4 regions of the Streptomyces sp. NPDC002795 genome follow, and region 1 is predicted to be linked to each of the others. Evidence: riboswitches for the same ligand, from Rfam matches in the RefSeq annotation. Region 1 holds a riboswitch; each other region holds the start of a gene.
What was found. A riboswitch is a leader RNA that binds a small molecule or an ion and turns the genes downstream of it on or off. The one in region 1 is predicted to bind thiamine pyrophosphate.
Positions count from the first base shown of each region.

Region 1 (7,615 bases):
GTGGACGCCGGTGACGCGTGCGCCGTGCGAGCGCGCGGCCAGGAACACGTCGACCCGGTCGTTGACGATCAGCGCGACATGGTCGGGGAGGACCTCGGCGACGTCCAGGACGGTTCGCAGGAACTCCCGTCCGCTCGCGTGCTTCTCGCGGATCTGTACGGCGGTGACACCTCCGGCCACGGCCCGCTCGACGGTCTCGGCCACGGTGCGGCCGCGGGCCGCGCACTGGTCCGGGTCGGTGACCAGATACACCGACAAGTCGGCTCCGGTACCCATCGGTTGAGTACGTGCCGTCATGACACCTCCGCCCGCTTCGCCAGGTCCTCCGGGGTGAGCGCGGCGAGCGCGTCCAGGAATCCGACGGCGAAGCTGCCCGGACCGGCCGCCGTCCGCGCCGCGGACTCGGCGGCGACGGTGTACGCGCTGGTGGCGGCGACGGTCGTCGCGAACCGGTCCTCGTCGACCGCGGCGAACGCGGCCATCACGGCGCCCAGCGCGCAGCCGCCGCCGGTCACGCGGGTCAACAGGGCGTCCCCGTTGGCGATCCGGGCGCTGCGCGTCCCGTCGGTGACGTAGTCCACGGGTCCCGACACGGCGACCACGCTGCCCGCCGTGCGCGCGAGTTGCGCTGCCGCGTCCTCGGCGTCGCCGACACCGTGGGAGGCGTCCACACCCCGGCCGCCACCGCCCGCGCCCGCGAGCGCGATGATCTCGGAGGCGTTCCCCCGGATCACCGTCGGGCGCAGCGCGAGGAGGTCGGCGGCGAGCGCGGTGCGCACGGGCAGCGCGCCGATGGCCACCGGGTCGAGCACCCATGGTGTGCCCGCTTCGGCCGCGGCCCGCGCCGCCTCGGGCATCGCGGCGCGCTGTTCGGCGCGCGGGGTGCCGAGGTTGACCAGCACGCCCGAGGCGACGCGGGCGAAGGGCCCCGCCTCGTCCGGGATGTCGACCATGGCGGGCGCGGCACCCACCGCGAGCACGACATTGGCGGTGAACCCGGTGACCACCGCGTTGGTCAGGCACTGCACCAGCGGTGACTCGTTCTGTACGCGCCCGAGCGCCTGCGCCGCGAACGCGACGAGGTCATCGGGGCGGCCAGGGTGGCTGGGGGACGTGTGAGGCATGGGGTGGCTCCAAGTACAGGAGGTGCGAGGTGCTCGGGCTCGTACAGCGGGTCAGGCGCGTCGCCGCAGCCGCAGCGGCGCGTACACGGCGGCGGCCACGAGGAACGCCACGTAGTACGACACATCCGCGCCGTGCAGCGTTTCGGCCACCGGACCCACGTACAGGCTGGTGTCCATGAACGGGACCGCCGCGGCGAAGGCAGCCGCGAAGGCCAGCAGGGCGGGCCAGGCGGGCTGTCGCCGCTCGCGCTCGGCGGCGAGGTCGATCGGTGCTCCGGCCCGCGCCTTCGCCCGCGCGCGCCAGTCCACGAGGACGATCGCCACGAAGCCGGGGATCCAGTACCCGACGAACAGCAGCACATTCTGGAATCGCGCTGTGGTGTCCGCGGCGTGCATCCACAGCACGAGCGGGAAGCCGAGCGCGGCGGCGAGGGCGGCGGCCGCCGGGCGCGGGATGCGCACCCCGATGGTCTGCAGGGCCAGCGAGCCGCTGTAGTCGTTCATGGCGTTGCTGCACAGCGCGGCCAGCGCCACCGCGAGGAGCCCGAATCCGCCGACCACTCCCCCGCCGAGGATCTTGTCGACCCCGGCCGCCGTCTGGTCGGTGAGCACGGAGGCGCCCCACAGGCCGAGCGCCTGGACGGCCACGAACGACACCAGCAGCCCGAGGAGCGTGTACCAGAACATGCGGGTACGGGAGGTGGTGGCGGGCAGATAGCGGCTGAAGTCGCTGGCGTACGGCGCCCAGGACAGGCTGAGGCTCAGCGCGATGGTGCTGGTCAGGACGAACGCGCCGACGCGGTCGGCCCCGTGCACGGAGCCGTGGGCGGCGGGGTGCACACCGTCGAGCAGCCGCCAGGCGATGAGCGCGAACGCGGCGCCGAGCACGAAGGTCATGACGATCTGCAGCCGGTGGATGGCCTCGTAGCCGAAGACACCGAGCAGTCCCTGGGCGAGCAGCATGACGAGGACGCCGACCCAGAACGGCCAGCCGAACAGCCGGGCCAGCGCGTCACCGCCGAACAGGCCGATCAGCGCGTCCCAGGCGATGGACGACAGCCATTGCAGCACTCCGGGCAGTACGACTCCGCGCCCGAACGCGAGCCCGGCCAGCGGCAGTTGCCCCGCGCCGGTCCTGCTTCCCCACGTCCCCAGGTAGGCGGTCGGCACGGCGCCGACGAGGGTTCCGAGGACGACGGCAGCGAGCGCCGTGGTGAAGTCGAGTCCGAGCGCGATGCCGACGGTGCCGGTGAAGACTCCGGTCATCGTGAGGTTCGGGGCGAACCAGACGGTGAACAGGCGCCCGGCTCCGCCGTAGCGGTTGCCCTCGGGGACCGGTTCGATGCCGTGCCCCTCGATGCCGAGGTCGCCGGGTGCCGCGGGCATCCGCCCGTCGAAGGCGCCGCTCTCGCGGTCGGCAGGCAGGCCATTGGAAACATGCGCCACAGGCATGAGACATCCCTCCGCCAGTACGAACTGGTTCAGGTTCGACGGGTGTGTTCTCAGCCCTTGGGTGGGGCACCCCGTGTCCGGTTACGGCGGCCAGGGTAACGCGGTGGCTCGTGGCGTCGCACGGGTGGGTTCCGGGGTTCCGCGGTGCCACCCCTCTACCTCGCCCGGCTCGGGGTCGGCAAGGAGGTCCGCGCAGCCGTTGGCCGAGTTCCGTCGGGTTTGCGACGCCGCGGTCCTCTCCCGCCGCGCGGGCGGGGGCCTGCGTCCGCACGGGCTCGCCGGGAAAACCGGCCGAGTTCCGTCGGTCCCCAGGCAAACACCGCGCGAGCTTGATCATCGCATCGAGCGAATGTCGCCGACTTTCCTTGGCCCGGCGGGCGAGGCGGACCTTACGGTGATTCTGGTTCTGGACGCATTACCTGTGAATTGTCCACCTTTCCTTTTTCTGTCCCGTCGCAACGGGCATGCGCGCTTTCGCCCGACCAAAGGGAGCTCACCCGATGACAGTCGACTCGACCACCCCGGACACCGCGGCGGCCCTGCCCAAGCAGACCAGCCTCGGCACGGCGGCCGCCCGTAATCTCGCCACCACCACCAAGTCCGCCCCGCAGATGCAGGAGATCACCTCGCGGTGGCTGCTGCGCATGCTGCCCTGGGTGGAGACCAAGGGCGGCGTCTACCGGGTGAACCGCCGCCTGACGTACACCGTCGGCGACGGGACCATCGAGTTCATCCAGGACGGCTCCGACGTCCGGGTGATCCCCCGCGAACTCGGCGAACTGGCGCTGCTGCGCGGCTTCGACGACGTCGACGTACTGACCGCCATCGCCGACCGGTGCGAGCAGCGCGACTTCCGGGCCGGCGAGACACTGGTCGAGCGCGGGGCGCCCGCGGACCGGCTGCACTTGATCGCCCACGGACGTGTCAGCCAGTTCTCCGAGGGTGGTTACGGCGACGAGGTCGCGCTCGACGTACTCGCCGACGGCGACCGCTTCGGGGACCACGCGCTCCTGGACGAGGACGCCCGCTGGGAGCAGACCGCGGTCGCCGAGACCGCGGGCACGCTGCTCACCCTGTCGCGCGCCGACTTCGCGGCCGTGCTGTCCGCGGCGCCGCCCCTCCAGGCACACATCGACGCGTTCAAGTCGCTCGCGGGCCGGGGCCAGAACCATCGCGGCGAGGCCGAGATCCCGATGTCGGCGGGACACGTGGGCGAGCACGAACTGCCCGGCGCGTTCGTCGACTACGAGGCGAGGCCGCGCGAGTACGAGCTCTCGGCCGCCCAGACGATCCTGCGCGTCCACACCAGGGTCGCCGATCTCTACAACGAGCCGATGAACCAGACGAAGGAGCAACTGCGGCTCACCATCGAGGCGTTGCGTGAGCGTCAGGAGCACGAGCTCGTCAACAACCGGGAGTTCGGCCTGCTCCACAACGCCGACTTCAAGCAGCGCCTCCAGCCGCACTCGGGACCGCCGACCCCGGACGACCTGGACGAGCTGCTCTGCCGCCGCCGCGGCTCGAAGTTCTTCCTGGCGCACCCCCGCACGATCGCTGCGATGGGGCGCGAGTTCAACGCGCGCGGGCTGTATCCGGACCACGTCGACCTCGGCGGCCAGCAGGTCCCGGCCTGGCGCGGGGTGCCGATCCTGCCCTGCAACAAGATCCCGGTCACCAAGGAGCGGACCAGCTCGATCCTCTGCATGCGTACCGGCGAGGACAACCAGGGTGTCATCGGCCTGCACCAGACGGGCCTGCCGGACGAGTACGAGCCGGGGCTCTCGGTCCGGTTCATGGGCGTCGACGAGCAGGCCATCACCAAGTACCTCGTCAGCACCTACTACTCCGCCGCGATCCTCGTGCCGGACGCGGTCGGTGTGCTGGAGAACGTGCAGATCGGCCGCTGGCCCAGCAGGTAGCGGGGCGAGGCCGCCGCCGACCGTCCCACCAAGGAGCCCTCAAGGAGACATGGATGCCCCCGCCCGAGCCGACACCTCCTCAGTCGAGCCTGCCGGAAGCGGTCTCCCGCTTCGGGGCGCAGGTCCTGGCCGACGCCGCGGCCCGCGCCCGCGACATCGGCGCCGTCACGGGCGGCCCGCCACGTGTGCCCTCGCAGGCCGCCGAGGCTCCTACGGTCGAGCCGCCGGCGCCCGAAGTTCCTTCCGCCGGAGCCGACTTGGGGCGGCTGCTGCGCGGGCCCAGTGGCCTCGGCACGGCGGGGCTGCGGCTGACCGCGCGGCCGGAGCCGACTCCCGCGGACCCGGCTCCAAGTACCGCGAAGGGCCGACCCGTTCCCGGCCTGTACCACCACCCGGCGCCCGATCCCGATCCCGTACGGGTCGCGGAGGTCAGCCGAAGGATCAAGTCCTGGGCGATGGACGAGGTCGACCTGTACCCCGACGACTGGGAGGAGCAGTTCGACGGATTCTCCGTGGGCAGCTACATGGTCGGCTGTCACCCGGACGCACCCACTGTCGACCACCTCATGCTCGCCACCCGGCTGATGATGGCGGAGAACGCGCTGGACGACTGCTACTGCGAGGACCACGGGGGCTCGCCCGTCGGCCTCGGCTCGCGGCTACTGCTCGCACACACCACCCTCGACCCGCTGTACACGACGCGGGAGTACCAGCCGCAGTGGGCCGAGTCGCTGTACGCGGACGCGCCCCGGCGCGCGTACCGCTCCGCCATGGAGTACTTCGTCCAGGCGAGCAGCGCCTCGCAGGCCGACCGCTATCGGCACGACATGGCCCGCCTGCACATGGGCTACCTCGCCGAAGCGGCCTGGTCCGAGCACGACCACGTACCGGAGGTGTGGGAGTACCTGGCGATGCGTCAGTTCAACAACTTCCGCCCCTGCCCGACCATCACCGACACCGTCGGCGGCTATGAACTGCCGGCGGATCTGCACGCCCTGCCGGACATGCAGAAGGTCATCGCGCTCGCGGGGAACGCGACGACCATCGTCAACGACCTGTACTCGTACACGAAGGAACTCGACGCTCCCGGACGGCACTTGAACCTGCCGGTCGTGATCGCGGAACGCGAGGACCTGTCCGACAAGGAGGCCTACCTCAAGTCGGTCGAGGTCCACAACGAACTCATGCACGCCTTCGAGACAGAGGCCGCGGCCCTGGCCGCCGCCTGCCCGCTCCCGAACGTCCAGCGCTTCCTGCGGGGCGTCGCGGCGTGGGTCGACGGCAACCACCAATGGCACCAGAACAACACCTACCGCTACAGCCTGCCCGACTTCTGGTAGAGAAAAGGACTCATCAGTGACCAGCACCGAACTCACCGCCACGGCCCCCAGCACCTCCCCGTACATCCCCGAGCCGGCCACGCCCTATCAGGGGGACATCGCCCGCTACTGGGACGGCGAGGCCCGGCCGGTCAATCTGCGGCTCGGCGATGTCGACGGTCTGTACCACCACCACTACGGCATCGGCGCGGTCGACCACTCCGCGCTCGGTGACGGAGCGGGTGGCGCGAACGAGCAGAAGCTGATCGCCGAGCTGCACCGCCTTGAGTCGGCGCAGGCCTCGTACCTGCTCGGGCACCTCGGTGACATCGGACGCGAGGACACCCTGGTGGACGCCGGCTGCGGCCGCGGCGGCTCGATGGTGATGGCGCACCAGCGCTTCGGGAGCAAGGTCGAGGGAGTCACACTCTCGGCCAAGCAGGCCGACTTCGCCAACGGGCGGGCCGAGGAACTCGGCATCCAGGACAGCGTCAGGGCGCGTGTCTGCAACATGCTGGACACCCCGTTCGACAGCGGGCAGATCGCGGCGTCGTGGAACAACGAGTCGACCATGTACGTCGACCTGCACGACCTGTTCGCCGAACACTCCCGCATCCTGGAGGTCGGCGGCCGCTATGTGACCATCACCGGCTGCTGGAACCCGCGGTACGGCCAGCCCTCGAAGTGGGTGTCCCAGATCAACGCGCACTTCGAGTGCAACATCCACTCGCGCCGGGAGTATCTGCGCGCGATGGCCGACAACCGCCTCGTCCCGCAGACCGTCATCGACCTCACCCCCGACACTCTCCCGTACTGGGAGCTGCGGGCCACGTCGTCGCTGGTCACGGGGATCGAGGACGCGTTCATCAACTCGTACAGGGACGGCTCGTTCCAGTACCTGCTGATCGCGGCGGACCGCGTCTGACCGTTCGCCGAGTGCCGGAGGGGAGGGGCCGTTCGGGAACGGTCCCTCCCCTCCGGCGTCGCCCGGCTTTCGTGCATGTGCCATCATCCGTCGACGGCGGCCTGCCCTGGGGAGGGACGGGCGGCCACGGAAACGGCACGGCACAAGGGGAGTTCACCAGTGAATTCGGGTGGGGATCAGAGCGGTTCGTCGCTGTCGGACGACGACTGGGAGCGCTTCCTCCAGGAGTCCGAGGACGGTGTGCGGGACGCGCCGAAGGAGCCGTCGGCGCGCGCCCGCATGGTGACGCGCCGCTTGCAGGAGGAGGACGCGCGGCCCGAGCCATGGCGCTCGCACCAGCCGCCCCGGCCGCGCCGCCGCAAGGGCTGGTACGCGCTCGGCCTGGTGGCGGCGCTGGCCCTCGCGGTCGTGGCACTCGCCCCGGGACGGGTGACGGACTTGTTCGGTGGCGGCTCCGACGCGGCGACACCGCTCGCGGCGCCGCCGCCGGGCGAGGCGGCCACGCGCCCCACGTCGGACGAGCCGTTCAGGGGCTCACCCGCCGCACGCTGGGCCTCCGGAACGGCCGGGATCACACTGCCCGCGGCCCGTGCCACCGGCTGGATGAGCAAGGCACAGGTCGCCCGGACCCTCGCACGCTCCCGGGACTTCCTCGCCGCTTCGAGCCTGGACCCCGGTGTGCTGCGCGGCGAGCACCCCGCCGAGGCCATCGCCCTCATCAACCCCCACCAGCCGAAGGAACGCGCCTTCCTGGACAGGGCGTTGACCGCGCCGAGCGAGAAGTACAACCCGCTCGTGCTGTTCAGCCGCTTCGACACATCGAAGGCGGAACTGGTCGGCGACGTGGTCAAGACCCGCGGCCGCGTCACGTACCGC
Region 1 covers NZ_JBIAQB010000003.1:680,775-688,389, reverse strand. The annotation lists gene thiE (thiamine phosphate synthase) at 1-297, opposite strand, end outside; gene thiM (hydroxyethylthiazole kinase) at 294-1,124, opposite strand; gene ACFYWS_RS12550 (purine-cytosine permease family protein) at 1,176-2,576, opposite strand; TPP riboswitch at 2,566-2,660, opposite strand; gene ACFYWS_RS12545 (family 2B encapsulin nanocompartment shell protein) at 3,077-4,495, shown strand; gene ACFYWS_RS12540 (family 2 encapsulin nanocompartment cargo protein terpene cyclase) at 4,549-5,835, shown strand; gene ACFYWS_RS12535 (geranyl diphosphate 2-C-methyltransferase) at 5,852-6,739, shown strand; gene ACFYWS_RS12530 (hypothetical protein) at 6,899-7,615, shown strand, end outside.

Region 2 (7,615 bases), on a different contig from region 1:
AAGCCGTCGACGCCTCCGACGTCCGCCGCGCCCAGCACCTCGACCCCGGCCGCGAAGCCGACGCCCTCCGAGAGCGCCCCCGCGGCGGCCCCGGCGCCGAGCAACTCGGCTTCGCCCGCGGGCAGTTCGGACCTCGCCGAGACCGGCGCGAGCAGCAACACCCCGGTGATCGCCGGCATCGCGGCCCTCCTGGTCGTCGCGGGCGGCGGCGTGACCTTCGCGCTCCGCCGCAAGGGCTCGGCGCAGAAGTAGGCGTGGCACGGGCGTCGTTCGGCGGCTCAGCCGGCCACCCGAGCGACGCCCGCTCCCAGCACCACGATGTCCGCCGCGTCGAAGGCGACCCCGACCTCGTCCCCCGGTTCCGGTGCCTCGCGCAGCGCGCAGGCCGCTTCCAGGCGGGGCGCGTCCGTCGGTTGCAGGTGCACCGCGACGTGCGTACCACGGAAGGTACGCGCGGTGACGGTGCAGGTCAGCTGGGCTTCGGCGGCGGGGACGAGGCGTACGCCCGCGGGCCGCACGAGGAGCCGGCGGTCCCCCTGCTCCGACCCCTCGGGCACCGGAACCTTGCCCCACGGCGTGTCCGCGACCGCCCCGGTGACCGTCGCCTCCACCACGTTGTCGAAGCCGAGGAACCGCGCCACGAACTCGTCCGCCGGATGCCGCCACACCTCAAGAGGCGTTCCGGTCTGGGCGATCCGCCCGTCCCGCATCACCACGACCCGGTCGGCGAGCGCGAAGGCCTCGCCCTGGTCGTGCGTGACGGCGAGCACGGTCGTCCCCAACTCGCCGAACAGTTCTCGCAGTTCGACGACGAGCCGCTCACGGAGCGTTCGGTCCAGCTGTCCGAGCGGCTCGTCCAGCATCAGCAGCCGAGGCCGCGGCGCGAGCGCCCGCGCGAGCGCGACCCGCTGCTGCTCCCCGCCGGACAGCGCGCCGACCGCACGCCGCTCGGCGCCGGGCAGCCCGACAAGCCCCAGCAACTCCCGTACGCGGTCCGCCTGTTCGCTCTTGTCCGCCCCGTGCATCCGCAGCCCGAAGGCGACATTGCGCCCCACGTCGCGCTGCGGGAACAGCTGGTGGTCCTGGAACATCAGGCCGACGCCCCGCTTGTGCGCGGGCACCCCCGCCTGGTCGGCGCCGCCGAGCAACACCCGCCCGCCGTCCAGGGGTTGCAGCCCCGCGACGGCCCGCAGCAGCGTCGACTTGCCGCTGCCGCTCGGCCCGAGCACGCACACGATCTCGTGCTCGGCGATCTCCAGGTCCACGTCGTCGAGCACGGCGCGCCCACCGAACCGTACGGTCGCGTCGTCCAACTCCAGCAGCGACATCAGAACTCCCCGGTCGAGGCCTTGGCGGGCCGAATCCGTTCAAGGGCGAGCAGCGAGGCCGCGCAGACGACCATCAGTACGGTCGAAAGCGCCATCGCCTGCCCGTAGTTGAGGTCGCCGGCCCGCCCGAGCAGACGGGCCACGGCGACCGGCAGCGTCGGGTTGTCGGGCCGCGCGATGAACACGGTCGCCCCGAACTCACCGAGCGACACGGCGAACGCGAACCCGGCCGCGACCAGCAGCGCCCGCCGCACCATCGGCAGGTCGACCTCCCGCCAGGCTTGCAGCGGCGAGGCCCCGAGCACGGCGGCGGCCTCCCGGAGCCGCCCGTCGACGGCCCGCAGCACCGGCAGCATCGTCCGCACCACGAACGGCACCCCGACCAACGCCTGCGCGAGCGGCACCAGGATCCACGTGGAGCGCAGATCGAGCGGCGGCTCGTCGAGCGTGATCAGGAACCCGAACCCGACGGTCACCGCCGACACCCCCAGCGGCAGCATCAGCAACGCGTCGAACCCGCGCACGAGCCGCCCGGCACGACGTGTGAGCGCCGCGGCGGCGAGCCCGCCGATCACCACGGCGATGGCCGTGGCGGCGAGCGCGTACTGGAGCGAATTCCAGATCGCGTCGATCGGCGGTACGAGGAAGATCCCGCCGTCGGCGTCCGTGAGCGCCCGGTAGTACCCGAACCCGTACCCGCCCGGAGCATCGAGCGACCGCTCGACCAGCACCCCGAGCGGCAGCACGATCAGCAGGGCGACGGACACCAACACGCCCGCGAGGAGAGCCCATTGCCCGGCCCCGCGCGGCCTGCGCGTCGTGTGCGCGGCGTCGACGAGCCGCAGCGCGCTCTCCCGCCGCCGCACGGTCCACGCGTGCACACCAAGAATCAGCCCGACGGCGAGGAACTGCACGATGGTCAGAACAGCGGCGGTCGACAGGTCGAAGATCTGCGCGGTCTGCCGATAGATCTCGACCTCAAGAGTCGAGAACCCCGGCCCGCCCAGAATCTGCACGACGCCGAAAGACGTGAACGTAAACAGAAACACCATGAGCGCCGCCGCGGCGACGGCAGGCGCGAGCGCCGACAGCGTCACCTTCCGCCACGCCGCGAACCGCGAGGCGCCGAGCATCCGCGCGGCCTCCTCCTGCCGGGGATCGAGCTGCGCCCACAACCCACCAACGGTCCGTACGACAACGGCGTAATTGAAGAAGACATGCGCGAGCAGAATCGCCCACACCGTCGTGTCCAGCCGCACGCCCCACAGCTCGTCGAGCAGCCCGCCGTTCCCGACGAGCGCGAGGAACGCGGTGCCCACGACGACGGTCGGCAGCACGAACGGCACGGTGACGACGGCCCGCAGCACCTGCTTCCCGGGAAACTCGAACCGCGCGAACACATACGCGCCCGGCAGCGCGATCAGCAGCGTCAGCACGGTGGACGCGACCGCCTGCCACACCGTGAACCACAGGACGTGCCGGATGTCGGACTGCCCGAGCACATCCAGGATCCGCCCGAACCGCCAGCCGCCGTCGGCGTGCAGCCCGCGCTCGACGATCGCGACGACCGGGTAGGCGAAGAACAGCCCGAAGAACACGACGGGCAGGGCCATGAGCCCGAGCCGCGCCGCGTTCCCACGCGTCTTCCCGCCGACGGTTGGGGCTACTTCAGTACGAGCGACGTCCACGACTTCACCCAGTCGTCCCGGTTGTCCGCGATTCGGCGCGGGCTCATGGTCTCGGGATCGTCGATCTTCACCGCGTACTTGGTGTAGTCGGCGGGCGCCGTGGCGTCCTTCGTCACAGGGTCGACGAACATGTTGAGCGGCATGTCCTCCTGGAACTTCTTGGAGACCAGGAAGTCGAGCAGCGCCTTGCCGCCCTTCTCGTTCTTCGCCCCGTCGAGCAGCCCCGCGAACTCGACCTGCTGGAAGCAGGTCCCCTTCGCGACGCCGACCGGCGAGGTCTTCGGCTGCGGATCGGCGAACACGGCCTCGGCGGGCGGCGAGGACGCGTACGACACGACGAGCGGCCGCTCCCCGCCGGCCTTCTTGCCACCAGCGCTCCCGCTGAACTCCTCGTTGTACGCCTGATCCCAGCCGTCCACGACCTTGAGCCCGTTGGCCTTCAGCTTCTTCCAGTACGGCTGCCAGCCGTCGTCGCCGTACTTCGCTGCGGACCCGAGCAGGAAGCCGAGACCGGGCGAGGACGTGGACGCGTTCTCCGTGACCAGCAGGTTCTTGTAGGCCGGCTTGGTGAGATCGGCGAAGGACGCAGGCGGCGCGAGGTCGTGCTTCTTGAAGTACGCCTTGTCGTAGTTGACGCAGAGCGAGCCGGTGTCGACGGGGGTGACCCGGTCCTTCCCCTTGTCGAGCCGATACTCGCTCTTCACGTTCTCCTCAAGCCCCTTGGCCTTGTACGAGGAGAAGATCCCGTTGTCGAGCGCCCGCGACAGCAGGGTGTTGTCGACGCCGAAGAACACGTCGCCCTGCGGATTGCCCTTGGACAGGATCGCCTTGTTGACGGCCTCGCCCGCGTCCCCGTCCTTGAGGACCCTGACCTTGTAACCGGAGCTCTTCTCGAAGTCCTTCAGTACGTCCTTCGAAACGGCCCACGAATCGTGACTCACGAGGGTCACGGTCTTGGAGTCACCGCCCGCGGCACCGGAGCCACCACCGGAGGACCCGCACGCGGACAACGTGACGAGCCCGAGCCCCACGACCGCGCACACGGTGAGGGACGACTTCTTCTTACTCACTACTTCATTCCTCCTGGAGGTGACCAGGAGAAGACGCGGCCCTGCCCGGAGCCTTCCGGCACATACGGCCAGGGCTCCGGGCAGGGCGCAACAGCTTGAGTGGCGTCCGAACTTCCTACCCGGAATGACCCGGGCAAGGTTCAGAGGGTCTGCGGCCTGTCGACGCGATGCCTGCCGTCGGTTGCCGCACTCTCAGCGCTGTGGCGCTCCCCTGTCGGAAATGCAGATGTAGTTGTCGTACTTACAGTGGCCAGGCTACCGCTCGGTGGCCGCCAGCTGTCCACAGGCTCCGTCGATCTCCTGACCACGGGTGTCCCGGATGGTCACCGGGACGCCGTGCGCGGCGATGGCGTCCATGAAGGCCTTCTCGTCCTCGGGCCGTGAAGCGGTCCACTTCGACCCGGGCGTCGGGTTGAGGGGAATCAGATTCACATGGACCGGCTTGCCCTTGAGCATCCGCCCGAGCCGGTCGCCACGCCACGCCTGGTCGTTGATGTCCCGGATGAGCGCGTACTCGATCGACAGCCGGCGCCCGGACTTCGCGGCGTACTCGAACCCGGAGTCGAGCACCTCCCGCACGTTCCACCGCGTGTTGACGGGTACGAGGGTGTCGCGCAGCTCGTCGTCAGGAGCGTGCAACGAAATCGCGAGCCGGCACTTCAGCCCCTCATCGGTGAACCGGTTGATGGCGGGCACGAGCCCGACCGTCGACACGGTGATCCCGCGCTGGCTGAGCCCGAGCCCGTCCGGCTCCGGGTCGGTGAGCGCGCGGATAGCCTGGATGACCCGCTTGTAGTTGGCGAGCGGCTCGCCCATGCCCATGAACACGATGTTGCTGAGCCGCGCGGGCCCGCCGGGAATCTCCCCGTCCCTCAGGGCGCGCATCCCATCAACGATCTGATGCACGATCTCACCGGTCGACAGATTCCGGTCGAGCCCGGCCTGCCCGGTGGCACAGAACGGACAGTTCATGCCACAGCCCGCCTGCGACGAGATACACATCGTCACGCGGTCGGGATACCGCATCAGCACGGACTCGACGAGCGTCCCGTCGAACAGCTTCCACAGCGTCTTGCGCGTGGTGTCCTGGTCGGTCGACAGATGCCGCACGACGGTCATCAGCTCCGGCAGCAACGCCTCCCGCAGCTTCTCGCGCGACCCCGCGGGGATGTCGGTCCACTCCGCGGGATCGTGCGCGTACCGCGCGAAGTAGTGCTGCGACAGCTGCTTGGCGCGAAACGGCTTCTCACCGATCGCGGCAACAGCTTCCTTCCGCTCAGCAGGCGAAAGATCAGCAAGGTGCCGCGGCGGCTTCTTGGCTCCGCGGGGGGCGACGAACGTCAGTTCTCCGGGCTTAGGCATAGCGTTACCAGTGTCGCAGACGAATGGGGGTGACCTGGGGCCGTCGTGTGGGACACCTGTCACTGGCGGTCGCCGTTGGTCACCGTTGAGCGGCCTTGGACGGCCCAGAGACGGCCCAGGAGAGCCGACTCCCCCACGCTCTGACCAGCTAGCATCACGGCCAGCACAGGGCATGGGGGACGCTGTGGCACTCAACCGCAAGGGCTCGCGGCGCATCGTCGTCGACGGAACGACTTACCGCTGGCGCCTGCGGGGCCGGCCGACGTACGACCAGGCCCTCTGCGCCCGGCCGTGCACGTACGCGGTGCAGCACGCAGACGAACCGGGCACGACCCTCGTCGTCACCACGAACCAGCCTCACGCCAGCAACTGGTTCGGGGCGCCGAGCGCCACTGTGCTCCCTCGGGATGTGAGTGCCGCCATCACATGGGCCCTCACCCAGGGCTGGCAGCCGACACGTCCTGGCCCGCCGTTCGCCCTGGACTGGCCTGACGGATTCGACCACTCCCTCGCCTGACTCCGCTGCACTACGACGTAGCCCCGATCACCTTGCGGTGCTGACTGACCTGGCCTGCAAGGCCTCTCACCTGTGCAGGTGATCCACTGACGTGCGCAATTGATCACGGCCGCGAGTCGTGATTGCCACGCAATGGAATCGTACGCAACTGCACGCTGCCCCGTAGTCGCCAGCGAATTCCCAGTTTTCTAACTTTGTAGGGCAAGCCTCACAAAGGTACGCCAGCAATGCGGGAAGTTTTCCTTCAGAACTCGAAAGCGCTCCTCGGTAGCCCCTTCTCGGAGCGCAAACCAAGCTGATACACCGTACTCATCTTCTCGCACTTCGCGCGCGAGTGCGGCGAACCGGCCGGGAGAACCACCGCCCTCCAAGACCCGTTCAACTCCTTCGTAGTAACGGCGAATTACGCGCTTCCGCCCTTCCGTGACCGACTCGAAATTTATGCAGGTCAAAACGTCGAGGGTTGCCTCGCCCATGGCGTCAAAATCGTCGTCCAGGAAGCGTGGAGCCAAAAGCCCGTTAGCCGTATCCAGAATTAGATGATCCCATGGATCGATGCGAGTGGGATCGATGATGAGGGGCACCCCCGTTGAGTCAAGGGGGAATTGCTTACCCTTTCTCCTGTTGCACTCCGGGCACACCCAGATAAAGTTGGACCACTTAAATGCTTTACTGAAGTCGACACCGATTGGAATGAAGTGGTCAACATCAGCCGAACGAGAGTCACAGCAATAAAGGCACCTTTGGCGTACGCCGACAGCGGCCCTCAGAGCCTCAACTACGGGTTTACTTTTCACGGAGCGCCGATATCTGCTCCACTCATCCCTAGCCTTTTGCTGAGAGGTTGCCACCCGCTGACGCCTGTATAGCTCTTGGCGTGCCAGCAAAGGAATCTCCCCCCTATCAATCTTTCTCAATTCTCCCCCACCCCCGTTAATCGGCAAAGAGCGACAGCTGGTCCAGCTCTTTCTCCTCATTCTTACTGAGCTTCCCTGAGAGCTGCTTGGCACGGAGGCGAGAGTGCTGCCGATTTGCCATCACGGCCTTAGGTGACCGGGTATGAGGCATGCCGAAAGCCGGGGAAATCAAGATCTGATCTGGTTTGCCTGCGATGACTCGCTTGAAGTCATGCTCGTCGAGCCGGAAGGGAACCTCGCCGGATCCGGGCTGAGACATGTGGTAAATACGACCACGGTCTGCGGCCTGACAAACCAACGGACTATGCGTAGTGACGATGAACTGAACCAGCGGGAAGTGCTTCTTAAGCCAGAAGCCAATCTCCCTCTGCCAGGCCGGATGGAGATGAGAGTCGACTTCGTCAATGACCACGACGCCAGGACGGTTTACGTAAGAAGAACCATCATCGTTCTTTGCCGTCAGATCGACGGATCCATAAACATCGACCATGTGCCGGAAGATGTCGATTAGCATGGCGAGAGCTGACCTGTACCCCTCGCTCATGTCAGCCAAAGGCATGTCCCGACCTGCCGAGTCCGTCAGCCAAATACCTTCGGAGTTGACTCCACGAACGGATACCCCCTGCCGCAAGAAGTCATCATTCAGGATTTCAAGGAGGCTATCGAGTGCGACCTTTTCTGACTCCTGCTGTTCGAGCTTCTTATAATTGAGCTGCTTTACCCATTGCTCGCA
Region 2 covers NZ_JBIAQB010000016.1:161,230-168,844, forward strand. The annotation lists gene ACFYWS_RS36605 (LAETG motif-containing sortase-dependent surface protein) at 1-252, shown strand, start outside; gene ACFYWS_RS36610 (ABC transporter ATP-binding protein) at 279-1,328, opposite strand; gene ACFYWS_RS36615 (ABC transporter permease) at 1,328-3,016, opposite strand; gene ACFYWS_RS36620 (thiamine ABC transporter substrate binding subunit) at 2,992-4,086, opposite strand; TPP riboswitch at 4,181-4,309, opposite strand; gene rlmN (23S rRNA (adenine(2503)-C(2))-methyltransferase RlmN) at 4,342-5,448, opposite strand; gene ACFYWS_RS36630 (hypothetical protein) at 5,633-5,965, shown strand; gene ACFYWS_RS36635 (hypothetical protein) at 6,154-6,549, opposite strand; partial or broken gene ACFYWS_RS36640 (HNH endonuclease) at 6,583-6,942, opposite strand; gene ACFYWS_RS36645 (AAA family ATPase) at 6,899-7,615, opposite strand, start outside.
Region 2: linked by a shared signal. The riboswitch ahead of ACFYWS_RS36620 (thiamine ABC transporter substrate binding subunit) and the one ahead of ACFYWS_RS12550 (purine-cytosine permease family protein) in region 1 are both predicted to bind thiamine pyrophosphate.

Region 3 (7,615 bases), on a different contig from region 1:
TGCCTGTCAACGCCTGCATATGCGCCCCCACCATGCAGCCGAATGAGCCCTACTATCGGCTCGCCATGACAGCAGCAGGGAAGCACCAGGTGAGCCGGGCAGAGACGACCCGCAGGGGCACCCGGCCGAGCCGGGCAGGCATCAGAGATGTTGCCGCAGCCGCCGGGGTCTCGATCACGACTGTGTCCGATGCGCTCAACGGTAAGGGCAGGCTCCCGGACGCCACCCGAAGCCATGTACGCGAGGTCGCCGAGCGGTTGGGCTATCGCCCATCCGCCGCCGCTCGCACGCTCCGTACCGGGAAATCGGGCCTCATCGGCCTGACCGTGACGACGTACGGGGATGAACCTTTCACCTTCACAGAATTCGCGTACTTCGCCGAGATGGCCCGCGCCGCCACCTCCGCCGCGCTCGCCCGCGGGTACGCCCTCGTCATCCTGCCCGCCACCTCACGCCACGACGTGTGGTCGAACGTCGCACTCGACGGCACCGTCGTCATCGACCCCTCCGACCACGATCCGGTCGTCACCGAGCTGGTCCGCCAGGGCCTGCCTGTCGTCTCCGACGGACGTCCCGCGGGCACCCTGCCCGTGACCGCCTGGGTCGACAACGACCACGAGGCCGCCGTGCTCGGCATCCTCGACCACCTCGCCGAGTCCGGCGCCCGCCGCATCGGCCTGCTGACCGGCACCACCACCGACACGTACACACACCTCTCCACCTCGGCGTACCTGCGCTGGTGCGAGCGGATCGGACAGGAACCGGTCTACGAGTCGTACCCCGCGCACGACCCGTGCGCGGGCGCCGTCGCAGCCGACCGGCTGCTCGCCCGGCCCGACCGCCCCGACGCGGTCTACGGCCTCTTCGATCCCAACGGCACCGATCTGCTCGCCGCCGCGCGCCGCTACGGGCTGCGCGTCCCGGAGGATCTCCTGCTGGTGTGCTGCAGCGAGTCGACGGTCTATGCGAACACGGAACCGCCCATCACCACCCTCTCCCTCAAACCGCGGCGGATCGGGACGTCCGTCGTGCAGCTTCTCATCGACGCCATCGAAGGCGTCGAGTCCGACCAGCCGGTCGAGCAGGTGATGCCGACCGAACTCATCGTGCGGACCTCGTCCCAGCGGCGCCCGCACCGCACCACGGTCAACCCTCCCCGCTCGCCGGGAAAGGGCTGACCGCCCCGGTCCGCCCCCTCCATCGACTTCTGCGAAGAGAAAAGTCCACACCAATTCGGGAGAAATGCACGGCGATCAGCCGCCCGTCACCGATTCACCACCCCTGGTGCATCACACAGCGCGAGCCGCATTCCTATGATGGGCGCACGACACCGCGGGCCGCTGCGACCAGGCAGTCCGATACGGTGCACAGGCGGCGCAATGGTGGTGGAGGGGTCGATGACTCAGGGGGCCGGTCTGGGATCCGCAGCGGGCACGGGGACGCTGCGCGACTTCCGTGTTCCCGCGTACGTCCATGACGTACCGGCGAACGTGCAGCCGACGGACCCCGACGTACCCCCGCCCGGCGCAGGGAATCCCGAGGATCTCTCCGACGGTTACACGCCGACCGAGCGCGATCTGCCGGTCATCAACCAGGGCGACACCGTCCAGGTCGAGGCGGCGCAGCCCGCGCCCACGGGGGACGAGGGCCTCGGCCCGCTGTACGTCGTCGGCGATGTGCACGGCTACCTCGACGAGCTGCTGGCCGCGCTCCGCGAGCAGGGCCTGATCGACGCGGAGGGCAACTGGGCGGCGGGCACCGCGCGCCTGTGGTTCCTCGGCGACTTCACCGATCGCGGGCCGGACGGGATCGGCGTCATCGACCTCGTCATGCGGCTGTCCGCGGAGGCGGCGGCCGCGGGCGGCTACTGCAAGGCGCTCATGGGCAACCACGAGCTGCTGCTGCTCGGCGCGAAGCGGTTCGGCGACACGCCCGTGAACTCCGGGGCGGGCACCGCCACGTTCCAGGCGGCCTGGTTGCTCAACGGCGGGCAGAAGGCCGACATGGACCGCCTCCAGGACGTACATCTGCAGTGGATGTCCCGGCTCGACGCGATCGAGATCGAGGACGACCACCTGCTCACGCACTCGGACACCACCGCGTATCTCGACTACGGCGACTCCATCGAGGCCGTCAACGACACGGTGCGCGAGACCCTCACGCGCAATGACGCGGACGAGTGCTGGGACCTGTTCCGCAAGTTCACCAAGCGGTTCGCGTTCAAGGACGAGGAGTCGGGACCTGGCGCCGTGCGGCAGCTACTCGACGTCTTCGGCGGCTCGCGCATCGTGCACGGCCACAGCCCGATCCCGTACCTGCTCGGCGAGGTCGGTGGCGAGGACGGGGACAGCGAGGACGGCAGGCCCCCCGTCGAGGGCCCGCATGTGTACGCGAACGGCCTGGCCATCGCCATGGACGGCGGCGTGACCATGGCCGGAAAACTGCTTGTCCAGCAACTCCCCATGGATATCTGACACTTCGCGGGGCAGACGCGAAAGCGGAGGATCCGACTGGCCACGGGCCAATTTCCGGAAACCCCCTGTCACCGCGTGCCGTGACAGCTCTACCATCGGCTTATCCGTAGCAGGCTCCCCTCCGTTTCTGCCCGACGGCTCGCACCCATGCGGGCCACCAAGCCCTACGGAGCATCGGGGGATGCACATGAACAGCGCTCCGCATTTGCTGAACGAGGACCGTCCCGAGTTCGAGCGGCTCCTCGATGACGCGCTGCGTACCGCACCGAATCGGCCTGAACTCGCCGCAGTGGGCCGGCGGCTCAACCCCGAACAGCTGCGCACCATGGCGCTCGGCGCCGCCGCACTGATCAACACGGCGGCAGCCGACGAGTACCAGCGCTACGTCAAGGTCCGCGAGGAACTGCGCTCCACGCCGCGGCTCCTGCGTCCGCTACGCGAAGGAGGCAACTCCAGCGGGGAGAGCACGGGACCGGGCGTCGCCGCGGTCGCCGTCGTGCTCGCCCCGGTCCTGGCCGGGACCGCAGCCGTGATCTTCCTGATCGTCGGCTACGTCCTGAACATGCTCAACCCGGTACCGGCCTTCGCCGGAACGCTGCTCACCTTCGGCTGGGTCTTCGGCGCGATCACCGCGGCGAGCATTCTCGTCGCGGCCGTCTGCCTGCTGCTCGCGGCGCTGCGCAATGGATCGACGTCGCTCCAGGCGAGCGCGCACGGCGAGGCGAGCGAGGAAGTGAAGCAGGCCAGGGAGGCCTGGCGCGTCGCGCTCCTGGACCGGGGCATCCTGCCGTTCCTGCGGGACGCCCTGGCGGATCCCTCGGCGGGCGGCGGCTCGCACCTCGGGGGCCGCGGAGGCTCCGGCGGGCGCATGCCGCAACTCGGTTACAACAGGCCGGGGTTCAGCAGTCCCGACGGCGGTGGCACCGCCACGGGCCAGCGCGCCGGCTATTCGAGCCCGGACTTCTCCAGCCCGGACTTCGGCGGCCCGGACCACCAGCCGGACTGACCCTCCGGCGGCCACCGGGCCGTGCCCGACGACGAGGCCCCTCGTGCACGAGGGGCCCCACCGTCATGCCGTCAGTCGGCGATCGGCAGATACACGCGGTTGCCGGCCCGCGCGAACTCCTTGGACTTCTGCTCCATGCCCTCCTCGATCTCCGAGGACGTGCTGCCGTGTTCGCGCCGGATGTCCTGCGAGATCTTCATCGAGCAGAACTTCGGCCCGCACATCGAGCAGAAGTGCGCCGTCTTCGCGGGCTCCGCCGGCAGCGTCTCGTCGTGGAACTCCCGCGCCGTGTCCGGGTCGAGGGCCAGGTTGAACTGGTCCTCCCAGCGGAACTCGAAGCGGGCGTCGGAGAGCGCGTCGTCCCAGGCCTGCGCGTCCGGGTGGCCCTTGGCGAGGTCCGCCGCATGCGCCGCGATCTTGTACGTGATGACGCCGGTCTTCACGTCGTCGCGGTTGGGCAGCCCCAGGTGCTCCTTCGGCGTGACGTAGCAGAGCATCGCCGTGCCCCACCAGGCGATCATCGCGGCCCCGATGCCGGAGGTGATGTGGTCGTACGCCGGGGCGATGTCGGTGGTCAGCGGGCCGAGCGTGTAGAACGGCGCCTCCTCGCAGATCTCCTGCTGGAGGTCGATGTTCTCCTTGATCTTGTGCATCGGGACATGGCCCGGGCCCTCGATCATCGTCTGCACATTATGGCGCTTGGCGATGGAGTTCAGCTCGCCGAGCGTCCTCAGCTCCGCGAACTGGGCCTCGTCGTTGGCGTCCGCGATGCAGCCGGGGCGCAGGCCGTCGCCGAGCGAGTACGTGACGTCGTACGCCGCGAGGATCTCGCAGAGCTCCTCGAAGTGCTCGTAGAGGAAGCTCTCCTTGTGGTGCGCGAGGCACCACGCGGCCATGATCGAGCCGCCGCGGGAGACGATGCCGGTCTTGCGGTCGGCGGTCATCGGGACGAACGGGAGGCGGACGCCCGCGTGGACCGTCATGTAGTCCACGCCCTGCTCGGCCTGCTCGATGACCGTGTCCTTGTAGACCTCCCAGGTCAGTTCCTCTGCCTTGCCGTCGACCTTTTCGAGTGCGTGGTAGAGCGGCACGGTGCCGATCGGGACAGGGGAGTTGCGCAGCACCCATTCGCGCGTGGTGTGGATATTGCGGCCGGTGGAGAGGTCCATGACCGTGTCGGCGCCCCACTTGGTCGCCCAGGTCATCTTGTCCACCTCCTCCTCGATGGAGCTCGTCACGGCCGAGTTGCCGATATTGGCGTTGACCTTCACCAGGAAACGCTTGCCGATGATCATCGGCTCGATCTCCGGGTGGTTGACGTTCGCGGGCAGCACGGCCCGGCCCGCCGCGATCTCCTCGCGCACGACCTCCGGCGCGACGTTCTCCCGGATGGCCACGTACTCCATCTCCGGGGTGATCTCCCCCCGGCGCGCGTACGCGAGTTGGGTCACGGCCTGCCCGTCCCGGCCGCGGCGCGGCTGGCGCGGGCGGCCGGGGAAGACCGCGTCGAGGTTGCGCAGCCCGCCGCGCGGCGACGTGTGCTTGATGCCGTCGTCCTCAGGGCGGGCGGGGCGGCCCGCGTACTCCTCCGTGTCGCCGCGGGCGATGATCCAGTTCTCCCGCAGCGGCGCGAGTCCGCGGCGGACATCGGTGTCGACGGTCGGGTCGGTGTACGGACCTGAGGTGTCGTACAGCGTCACCGACTGCCCATTGGTGAGATGCACTTGACGGACCGGCACCTGGAGGTCGGGGCGCGAGCCCCTGATGTACCCCTTGTGCCAGCCGATGGACCGGCCGGCCTCCTCGGTCGAGCTGGAGGCAGGCGTGTGCGCGTCCGTTGTGGTCATGAGACCTACTCCCTACGCCGGCATTACCCGGTAACAGGTTCAGCGGTCGACGCAGCGATATCCGTCCCCTGGTCACGCAGTTCCACGCTGTTTCACGTGAAACGCGCTGGGACGAAGGTCAGCGCCCTCTCAGCCCGGTGCTCCGAGCTCCCGCGATGGCAAAAGCGGCTCCACGCTAACGTGACGTACGCCGCGTTGACCAGAGGGCCCCCTCCGTTCTTGCGATGATCGGGCGGTGACCACCAGCCAGCAGCCTCCAGCTCCGCCGTCTCACCCCCCGCATGGGCACTCCCACAGCCATGGCCCAGCGGCGCCTGTCTCGCGGCACCTGCGCAAAGTGATCGCGGCCGTCCTGATCCCGTTCTCGGTCGCGGTCGTCGTGGGCCTCGCGGTGCTCTGGCCGGGCGGCGCACCGCCGCACGAGCGCAGCGGTGTCGGTTTCGACCGGCAGACGCAACAGGCCACGGTGACCCAGGTCGAGCAGGTCGACTGTTCGTCCGTGCACGCCCAGGGGCAGAGCCCGACCGGGGACCCCACGGCGCAACAGGGCACCACGGGCGAGCAGAAGACCGGTGGCACCTGCGAGAACGCGACGATCCGGATCGACAGCGGCAAGGACAAGGGCCGTACGTTCACCGAGGTCGTCCAGCCGGATTCACCGCGGCAGTTGCACGAGGGCCAGAAGGTGATCGCCGCCTACGCGCCGGACGCACCGAAGGACCTGCAGTACTCGGTCACCGATGTGAACCGCAAGGTTCCGATGGTGCTGCTGGCCGGAATCTTCGCCCTGGCCGTGGTCGTGGTCGGCCGGATGCGCGGCGTCATGGCACTGGTCGCTCTCGCGATCAGCTTCATGGTGCTGACGTTCTTCATCCTGCCCGCGATTCTTCAGGGGTCGAACCCCCTGGTCGTCGCGGTGGTCGGGGCCAGCGCGATCATGTTGATCGCGCTCTACATGTGTCACGGCCTGACGGCCAGAACCTCCGTCGCCGTGCTCGGCACCCTCGTCTCCCTGCTGCTGATCGGCCTGTTGGGCTCGCTGTTCATCGGCTGGGCGGCCCTGACGGGCAACACCGACGACAACACGGGTCTTATCCACGGCCTGTACCCGGACATCGACATGAGCGGTCTGCTGCTCGCCGGCGTCATCATCGGCTCGCTCGGTGTGCTCGACGACGTGACGGTCACGCAGACCTCTGCCGTGTGGGAGCTGCACGAGGCGAACCCGACGCTGGGCCGGCGTGCCCTGTACCGGGCGGCCATCCGCATCGGCCGCGACCACATCGCATCCGTCGTCAACACGCTCGTCCTGGCCTACGCGGGCGCCGCGCTGCCGCTGCTGCTGCTCTTCTCGATCGCGCAGAGCAGCGTCGCCGACGTGGCCAACAGCGAGCTGGTGGCCGAGGAGATCGTGCGTACGCTGGTCGGCTCGATCGGCCTCGTCGCCTCGGTGCCGGTGACCACCGCGCTGGCCGCGCTCGTGGTCTCCGCCGACCGCCCGGAGACGCGGGAGCCCGCTAAGGCCGCCCCCGCTCCTGGACGCGGTGGCGGAGGCCGGCGGCGTAAACGCTGAAAGGCGCGGAACTGCTCGGGTGCACCGCGCTGCTGAAGCGTTACGTCTGGTCCGGTGTCGTACAGGCCATCTGGTGGCGCGTGAGCCGTCTGCTGTCGTGCGAGCCGATGGGGAATCAGCCCGCGCTCTGTTCCTCGGCGAGGATCCGGTCGAGAGCCTCGTCGAGGTCGGACTCGAAGTCCGCGCCCGTCTCCTCCTGTCCCAGCGGGACGAGTTTGTCCGTCCGGTCGAGGAACGCGACGAGCGGTGCGACCCCGGCTCGGAACAGGGCCTGGTCCGCCCCGACCTGGAGCCTGATGTGCACCTCTCCCGGCATCTCACCGACGGCGCCGCCGACCCGCTCCACCGGTGTGACCTGTACATCCCCTTCGCCACTGGCCCCGTTGACCCCGTCAACGAGGAGCTCCCGGCCGAACGCCCAGGTCACGGGCGCGTCTCCGGGAAGATGGAAGGTCAGCCGCACGGCGTACGGATCGGTGGACTCGTACCGGAGCTCCACCGGAATGCGGAACGAGAGCTCCTCGGAGACGAGGAAGCTCATCATGACCTCTGCTTGAACTGCTTGTACCGACTCGCGCATCGCCTACCCCGTCAACTTGCCGTCGATTGGCCAGGAATTACCTGCCTGACACTGCTGGCATCTTGCTCAACGTACACACAGGATCACAAGGAGTGAGTTTTCAAATGCTGATAGAGAAGGCGAGTGTTCCTACCA
Region 3 covers NZ_JBIAQB010000014.1:129,959-137,573, reverse strand. The annotation lists gene ACFYWS_RS34465 (LacI family DNA-binding transcriptional regulator) at 66-1,178, shown strand; gene ACFYWS_RS34460 (metallophosphoesterase) at 1,398-2,474, shown strand; gene ACFYWS_RS34455 (hypothetical protein) at 2,656-3,480, shown strand; gene thiC (phosphomethylpyrimidine synthase ThiC) at 3,552-5,327, opposite strand; TPP riboswitch at 5,320-5,491, opposite strand; gene ACFYWS_RS34445 (YibE/F family protein) at 5,563-6,900, shown strand; gene ACFYWS_RS34440 (SsgA family sporulation/cell division regulator) at 7,016-7,480, opposite strand; gene ACFYWS_RS34435 (IclR family transcriptional regulator) at 7,581-7,615, opposite strand, start outside.
Region 3: linked by a shared signal. The riboswitch ahead of thiC (phosphomethylpyrimidine synthase ThiC) and the one ahead of ACFYWS_RS12550 (purine-cytosine permease family protein) in region 1 are both predicted to bind thiamine pyrophosphate.

Region 4 (7,615 bases), on a different contig from region 1:
CGGCCACGGGGACATGGCCGCCGATCGGATTGCGGATGCTGCTGTTCACCCGGCCCAGGGTGTCACGGGTGTTCGAATGCCCGGGGCCGGGCTGCCGCTACCGGATGGTGATCGTGACCGTGGAGCCCTTCGGGGCCTCGTCGCCGCCCTCCACCGACTGGCTCTTGACCGTGTCGCCGAACAGGCCGAGCAGGCCGCGGTTCTCCTCCACCTCGAAGCCCGCCGCGCTGAGCCGCGACTTCGCCTCGTCGACCTTCAGGTCCGTGACGTCGGGGACCTCGACCATGACGGGGCCCTTGGAGATCGTCAGAGTCACCGTGTCACCCTCGGCGAGCTGCTTGCCCTCGGCGGGGGACTGCCGGGCGACACTGCCCTTGTCTTCTTCGGAGTTGACCCGTTTCGTGGAGATCTCGACCTTCAGGCCGGCGTCCTCCAGGTCGGCGATGGCGTCCTGCTCGGACTCGCCCGTGACGTCGGGGACGTCCACGGGGGAGCCCTTGGAGACGACCAGGGCGACGGCGGAACCGGCCTTGCGGGTCTTGCCCGCGCCGGGATCCGTGCTGATCACCGAGCCCTTGGCGATCTGGTCGCTGAACTCCTTGGTGGTCATGCCCGGTTCGAGGTCCCCCCTCTTGAGGTCGCTCTTCGCCGTGTCCAGCGGGGTGCCGCTGAGGTCGGGGACCTTCACGGTCTTCGAGCCCCTGGACACGGTCAGGTCCACCGTGCCGCCGCTGCGGATGCGGTCGCTGGAGCCCGGGTCGCTGTCCATGACGGTGCCGCGCTTGTACGTGTCGCTGTACTCGCGGCCGACCGTGCCCCTCTCCAGGCCCGCGTCGGCAAGCCGCTTCTCGGCCTTCGCCTGCGTCTGGTTGAGGACGGACGGGACCTTCGTGAACTGGCCGGAGTTGATGTACCAGACGCCGGTGCCGACACCGAGGACCAGCAGGACCGCCGCGAGGATCGCGAGCGTGCGACGCTGCGGGCCGCGACCGCGGCCGCGAGCCGGTCCGGGGGCCGCGGGCGGCTGGGGCGGCATCTCCAGGCGGCTCGTCCGGTTGAGCTGCGCCTGGTCGGCGGAGTCCGTGGGCAGCGGCAGCTGTACGGGCGTGCCCACCGCGCGCGGGATCACACTCGTACGGTCGTCGGCCCCCACGTACTCCGTGTCGCGCGCCTGCGGCGGCACCGCGTCCAGCTGGGCGTCGGTGAGCGTCGACCGGGCGCCCCTGGCCTGCGCGAGGAGCGCCACGGCGTCGTGCGGACGCACCTCGGGGGTGCGCGCGGTCGCCGACGCGACCAGTTCGTCCAGCTCGAAGGGGAGGCCGGGGACCGCGGCCGAGGGCGGGGGCACGTCCTCGTGGAGGTGCTTGTAGAGGATCTGGGCGGGGGACTCGCCCGCGTGCGGCTTGCTTCCGGTGAGCATCTCGTAGAGCACGACACCGCACGCGTAGACGTCCACGCTCGGCGTCGCCGTGCCGTTCTCGATCTGCTCGGGCGCCAGGTACGAGACCGTGCCGAGGACCGTCCCCGTCGTGTTCGTGACCGTGTCCACCGCGCGGACCAGGCCGAAGTCCGCCACCTTGACCCGGCCGTCGTCCCCTATCAGGACGTTCTCCGGCTTCATGTCGCGGTGCACGAAGCCCGCGCGGTGGGCCGCTCCCAGGGCGGCGAGGACCGGCTCCAGGATGTCGAGGGCGGCGCGGGGCCGCAGGGCTCCCCGGTCGCGCAGCACGTCACGCAGGGTGCAGCCGGCCACGTACTCCATCGCCAGATACACGTACGCGCCGTCGGTGCCCTGGTCGTACACCCCCACGACGTTGGGGTGCGAGAGGCGGGCCACCGACTTGGCCTCGCGGATGAAGCGGTCCACGAACGAGACGTCGGCGGCCAGCGAGGGGTGCATCACCTTGAGCGCGAGCACGCGGTCGAGGCGGGTGTCCACGGCCCGGTAGACCGTGGCCATCCCGCCGACCGCGATGCGTGCGTCGACGCGGTAGCGGCCGTCGAGCACGTGCCCGAGCAACGGGTCCTGAAGGGTCGTGTCCACGCAGGTGAGTGTACGAGGAGTGACCGACACCCAGCTTCCGTGCCGCAGGACCGGGCCCGTACTGCAGCAAGGCTGTGACCGCTCTCAAGCCCCGCCGGCGTGTGAGGCGCGGGGTCCGGGGCGGAGCCCCGAGACCGTCACCCCGTCCGGCCGGCCTGAAACGCGGGCCGCTCCGGATCCAGCCAAGCCCGCCCCTCCGCAGGAGAAGACGCCTCCGCGAAGTGCCGCTTCGGAATCCGCCCGGCCCGATACGCGAAGCGCCCCGCCTCCACCGCGTGCCGCATGCCCTCGGCCATCAGGACGGGCTCCTGCGCGCGGGTCACCGCGGAGGCGAGCATCACACCCGCGCAGCCGAGTTCCATGGCGAGTGTCACATCGGAGGCAGTGCCGGCGCCCGCGTCCAGGATCACCGGCACGCGCGCGTGCTCGGTGATCAGCTGGAAGTTGTGCGGATTGCGGATGCCGAGCCCGGAGCCGATGGGGGAGCCGAGCGGCATGATCGCCGCGCAGCCGACGTCCTCCAGTTTGCGGGCCAGGACCGGGTCGTCGTTCGTGTAGGGCAGGACCGTGAAGCCGTCGTCCACCAGCGTCTCCGCTGCGTCGAGCAGCTCGATCGGATCGGGCAGCAGGGTGCGCTCGTCGGCGATGACCTCCAGCTTCACCAGGCCCGTGCCGAGCGCCTCGCGCGCGAGGCGGGCCGTCAGGACGGCCTCACCCGCGGTGAAGCAGCCGGCCGTGTTCGGCAGCACCCGGATGTTCAGCTTCTCCAGGACGGAGAGCACCGAACCGTGCACGCTCGCGTCCACGCGGCGCATCGCCACGGTGGTGAGTTCGGTTCCGGAGGCCACCAGGGAGCGCTCCAGGACATCGAGGCTGGGCGCCCCGCCCGTGCCCATGATCAGACGTGAGGAGTACGGGTCGCCCCCGAGGACGAAAGTGTCGTCGGCCATGGACGGTTCAGCCTCCTTGTACGGCCGTGAGGACCTCGACGCGGTCTCCTTCGGAGAGCGCCGTGGCGGGCCATTGGGTGCGGGGGACGACGGTTTCGTTGAGGGCGGCGGCGACGCCCTTGGGTGCGGTGGTGAGCGTGGTGACCAGGAGGTCGAGCGTGGTGCCCGCGGTCACCGTGCGCGGCTCGCCGTTGACGTGGACGTTCATACGGGCTGCTCCAGGAGGGCGGTGTCGAAGCGTTTCGGGGTGAACGGGCGGGCCTCTTCCGGGAGTTCACCGGTGGTCAGGACGTGCGCCATGGTGTCGCCGGTGATCGGCGTCAGGAGCACGCCGTTGCGGAAGTGCCCGGTCGCCAGGAGGAGACCGGGCAGGGCGGTCGGCCCCAGGAGCGGGGCGTTGTCGGGGGAGCCGGGGCGCAGGCCCGCGCGGGTCTCGGTGAGCGGGAGTTCGGTGATGCCGGGGACGAGTTCGTGGGCGTCCCGCAGGAGTTCGTAGACGCCTCCCGCGGTGACCGTGGTGTCCCAGCCGAGTTCCTCGCTGGTCGCGCCGACCACGAGCTCGCCGTTGACGCGCGGCACCAGGTAGAGGTTGCCGCCGCGGACGACCGCCCGGACCGTGCGGCTGAGGAAGGGCGCGTACCGCTTCGGCACCGTCAGGCGCAGCACCTGGCCCTTGACGGGGCGCACCGGCGGCAGCACCGCGTCGGGCACGCCCGCGAGCTGTCCGCCGCGGCTGCCCGCCGCCAGGACCACCTGTCCTGCGGAGAGTTCGGTGCCGTCGGCGAGGACCGCGCCGCACGCCCGGTCGCGGACGACACGGAGCCTTTCGGCCCACGACCGGTGGAAGGTCACGCCGGAGCGCTCGCAGGCCGTCACGAGGGCGCTCGCGAGCCTTCTCGGGTCGATCTGGTGGTCCCCGTCGACGCGCAGTCCGCCGCGCACGCCCGGGGCCAGCATCGGTTCGAGGCGGCGGCAGTCGCGGCCCGAGAGCCACTCGGACTCGAGCCCCGACTTCGTTTGCAGCGCGTGCAGTTCGCGCAGGTGGGCGCGGTCGTCTGCGTCGAGCGCGACCGCGAGCGTGCCGCACGCGCGGTAGCCGAGGTCCTGCCCGGTGGCCTCGGACAGCTCCGCCGCGAAGTCCGGGTAGCGGCGCGCGGAGGCGAGGTTCAGGCCGAGCAACGTCTGCTCGCCGTGGTGGAGTTCGGTGACGGCGGCCAGCATTCCGGCCGCCACCTGAGCGGCCCCGCCGCCCGGTTCGGGGTCCGCGACCGCGACGGAAAGACCGCGCTGCGCGGCCCGCCAGGCGGTGACCAGACCGATGATGCCGCCACCGACGACGAGGACGTCGCGGGTGTGCGGGTGGACGGGGTGCGGTGAAGGCATGGACGACATGGGCGTCAAGCCCCTCCCTTCGCCGGTATGACCCGGATCAGGTTCGTACGGTCGAAGGCCGCCCAGCCTCCCTCTCAGCCCGCTGCGTACGGGCTCCCGCGAGTGCTCTACGTTGGCCACCCTAGCCGTTCACCTTGGCCTCCAGTAAGGGAGTCTCAGCCCGTGGCCCGTTCTCTCGACGGTCTTGTTCTGTCCCCTGTCGCCGACCAGGCCCCGGGGCAGGTGGGTACGCGGACCCGCTTCACGTACCGGGAGCGGGACGGCCGCGTTTCCGCCGCCTACGTAGGCGGCGATGTCGTGGAGGGGCACCTTGTGGGCACCCGCTCCGGGGACGAGATCGACTTCCGCTACGTCCAGCTGAAGACCGACGGAACCACCTCCTCGGGCCACTGCGTCTCGACCGTGTCCGAGCTCCCCGACGGCCGGGTGCGCCTCGACGAGACCTGGGCGTGGGAGTCGCAGGAGGGCAGCGGCACCAGCGTGGTCGAGGAGCTCGCCCCCCAGAGGATCTAAACCGCCGACAGGTGTGCAGGACGTCACGGCGCCGGAGTGGTCCGCATCGCTGACTGACGAAAGATCAGGTGCATAAGGTTGATCCCGTGAGTGAGCAGCGGAGCGGGAGCGGAGCGCCTTCGGGGCAGCGGAACGTCGTCATCGTGGGCGCGGGCATGGCCGGTGTGCAGACCGCGGTCGCGCTGCGCGAACAGGGCTTCACCGGCGCGGTCACGCTGCTCGGCGCCGAACCCCACCAGCCGTACGACCGGCCTCCGCTGTCCAAGGCGGTGCTGCTCGGCAAGGCCGAGGGCTCGGCCTTCGACGTGGACTTCGAGGCGCTCGGCGTCTCCCTGGAGCTGGGCCGCGAGGTGACCGGCCTCCGCCCCGGTGACCATGAGGTGGACACCGCCGAAGGGCCGGTCCCGTACGACGTGCTGGTCGTGGCGACCGGCGCCGAACCCGTCCAGCTGCCGGGCGCGCGATCCGCCCCCGGGGTGCACCTGCTGCGCACGCTCGACGACGCCGAGCGGCTGCGGCCCGTCCTCGCCGAGCAGCACGACGTGGTGGTGGTGGGCGCCGGCTGGATCGGTGCCGAGTTCGCCACCGCGGCCCGTGAGGCCGGCTGCCGGGTCACGGTGGTGGAGGCCGCCGAGCGGCCGCTGGCCGGGGCGCTGCCCGCCGAGATCGCCGCCCCCATGGCGACCTGGTACGCCGACGCCGGAGCCCAGCTGCGCACCCACGCGCGCGTGGAGCGCGTCGAGCCGGGCGTCGTGGTCCTCGACGACGGCACGCGGCTGCCCGCGGGAGCCGTCGTCGTCGGCATCGGCGCCCGCCCCGCCACCCGCTGGCTGGCCGGCTCCGGCATCGAACTGGGCGCCCACCGCGAGGTCCTCGCGGACGACGGACTGCGCACGTCGGTGCCCGACGTGTACGCGGTGGGGGACTGCTCCTCGTTCCCCTCGGGGCGCTACGGAGAGCGCCTCATGGTCCACCACTGGGACAACGCGCTGCAGGGGCCGCGCACGGTGGCTGCGAACATCGTCGGCGAGACCCCGGCGGTGTACGACCCGGTGCCCTATTTCTGGTCCGAGCAGTTCGGCCGGTTCGTGCAGTACGCCGGGCACCACGCGGGCGCCGACGCGACGGTGTGGCGCGGCGACCCCGCCGGTGCCGCCTGGTCGGTGTGCTGGCTGCGTGGCGGCGCCCTGGTGGCGGTGCTCGCCGTCGGCAAGCCGCGTGACCTGGCCCAGGGGCGCAAGCTCATCCAGGCGGGGACCGCGCTCGACCCGGAGCTCCTCGCGGATCCGGCCCGCCCGCTGAAGTCCGCGGCGGCGCCCAAGCCGTGACAGAAGGGGGCAAACGGGAGGAGTTGTGGTCCATCCGCACCGGCCCGGCTTCCGAGTGTCAGTCCGGGATGGCAGGCTTGTCCTGTGACCGAGATTGACGCAAAGATCGATGCTCTCGTCCCTGCCTGGCTCAACCTCCCCGACATCGCGGAACAGCTCGATGTCGAGGTGACGCGTGTGCGGCAGCTGGTCAAGGAAGGCCAGCTGATCGCCGTGCGCCGCGGTGAGAACAGGGCACTGCACGTGCCCGCCGCCTTCATCGACGGCGACAAGATCGTCAAGGGGCTCGTCGGCCTCCTGACGGTCCTGAGGGACGACGGCTTCAGTGACGAAGAGATGCTGGAGTGGCTCTTCACCCCCGACCCGAGCCTGCCGGGCACGCCCGCGCAGGCCTTGAGCGAGAATCGTGGCACGGAGGTGAAGCGTCGCGCCCAGGCGCTCGCCGTCTGACCCGACAACCGTCCGGCGTGCGCACCGCGACCCTCGTGGTGCGCACGCCACCGACATCGCACGACCCACGGGGGGACTTTCATGGCGGACTCCAAGCGCGCACTGCTCGCCGACGCGCGGCTCTACCTGTGCACCGACGCGCGCAAGCGCCAGGGCGATCTGCCGGAGTTCCTCGACGCCGTGCTGGGCGGCGGCGTCGACATCGTGCAGCTGCGCGACAAGGGCATGGAGGCAGGCGAGGAGCTGGAGCACCTCCAGGTGTTCGCCGAGGCGGCCCGCCGCCACGGCAAGCTGTTCGCGGTCAACGACCGCGCGGACGTGGCCCACGCGATCCGCTCGGACGTACTGCACCTTGGCCAGGGCGACCTGCCGGTCCCCGCGGCCCGCGCCGTCCTCGGCGAGGACGTGCTCATCGGCCGCTCCACGCACGCGCGGGACGAGGCCGCCGCGGCCGCCGTCCAGGAGGGCGTGGACTACTTCTGCACCGGCCCCTGCTGGCCGACCCCGACCAAGCCCGGGCGGTACGCCCCCGGCCTTGACCTGGTGCGCTACACGGCGGGCCTGGACACGGACCGCCCCTGGTTCGCGATCGGCGGCATCGACCTGACGAACCTGGACGAGGTGCTGGAGGCCGGCGCCCGCAGAGCCGTCGTCGTCCGGGCCATCACGGAGGCCGACGACCCGGCCGCCGCGGCAGCCGAGTTCGCGAAGCGCCTGCGCGCTGTGTGACCGGCGCGGTCCCGAAGGAGCGCGAACCCGTCAGTAACGGCCGTCCCGCCCGCCTGTCCGTAAGGTGGACGGGGATTAGGGGCTTTGCATATCGGTCAGTAACCTGCCCGTATGGCCCTAGGTACTGCTTCCACCAGGACTGATCGTGCCCGCACCGTGCGCGACATGCTCGCGCCCGGCAAGACGGCTTTCTCGTTCGAGTTCTCCGC
Region 4 covers NZ_JBIAQB010000009.1:198,157-205,771, forward strand. The annotation lists gene ACFYWS_RS27135 (deoxyribonuclease IV) at 1-49, opposite strand, end outside; gene pknB (Stk1 family PASTA domain-containing Ser/Thr kinase) at 98-2,044, opposite strand; gene ACFYWS_RS27145 (thiazole synthase) at 2,182-2,994, opposite strand; gene thiS (sulfur carrier protein ThiS) at 3,002-3,202, opposite strand; gene thiO (glycine oxidase ThiO) at 3,199-4,377, opposite strand; TPP riboswitch at 4,384-4,496, opposite strand; gene ACFYWS_RS27160 (hypothetical protein) at 4,549-4,899, shown strand; gene ACFYWS_RS27165 (NAD(P)/FAD-dependent oxidoreductase) at 4,986-6,227, shown strand; gene ACFYWS_RS27170 (Rv2175c family DNA-binding protein) at 6,312-6,677, shown strand; gene thiE (thiamine phosphate synthase) at 6,759-7,406, shown strand; gene metF (methylenetetrahydrofolate reductase [NAD(P)H]) at 7,518-7,615, shown strand, end outside.
Region 4: linked by a shared signal. The riboswitch ahead of thiO (glycine oxidase ThiO) and the one ahead of ACFYWS_RS12550 (purine-cytosine permease family protein) in region 1 are both predicted to bind thiamine pyrophosphate.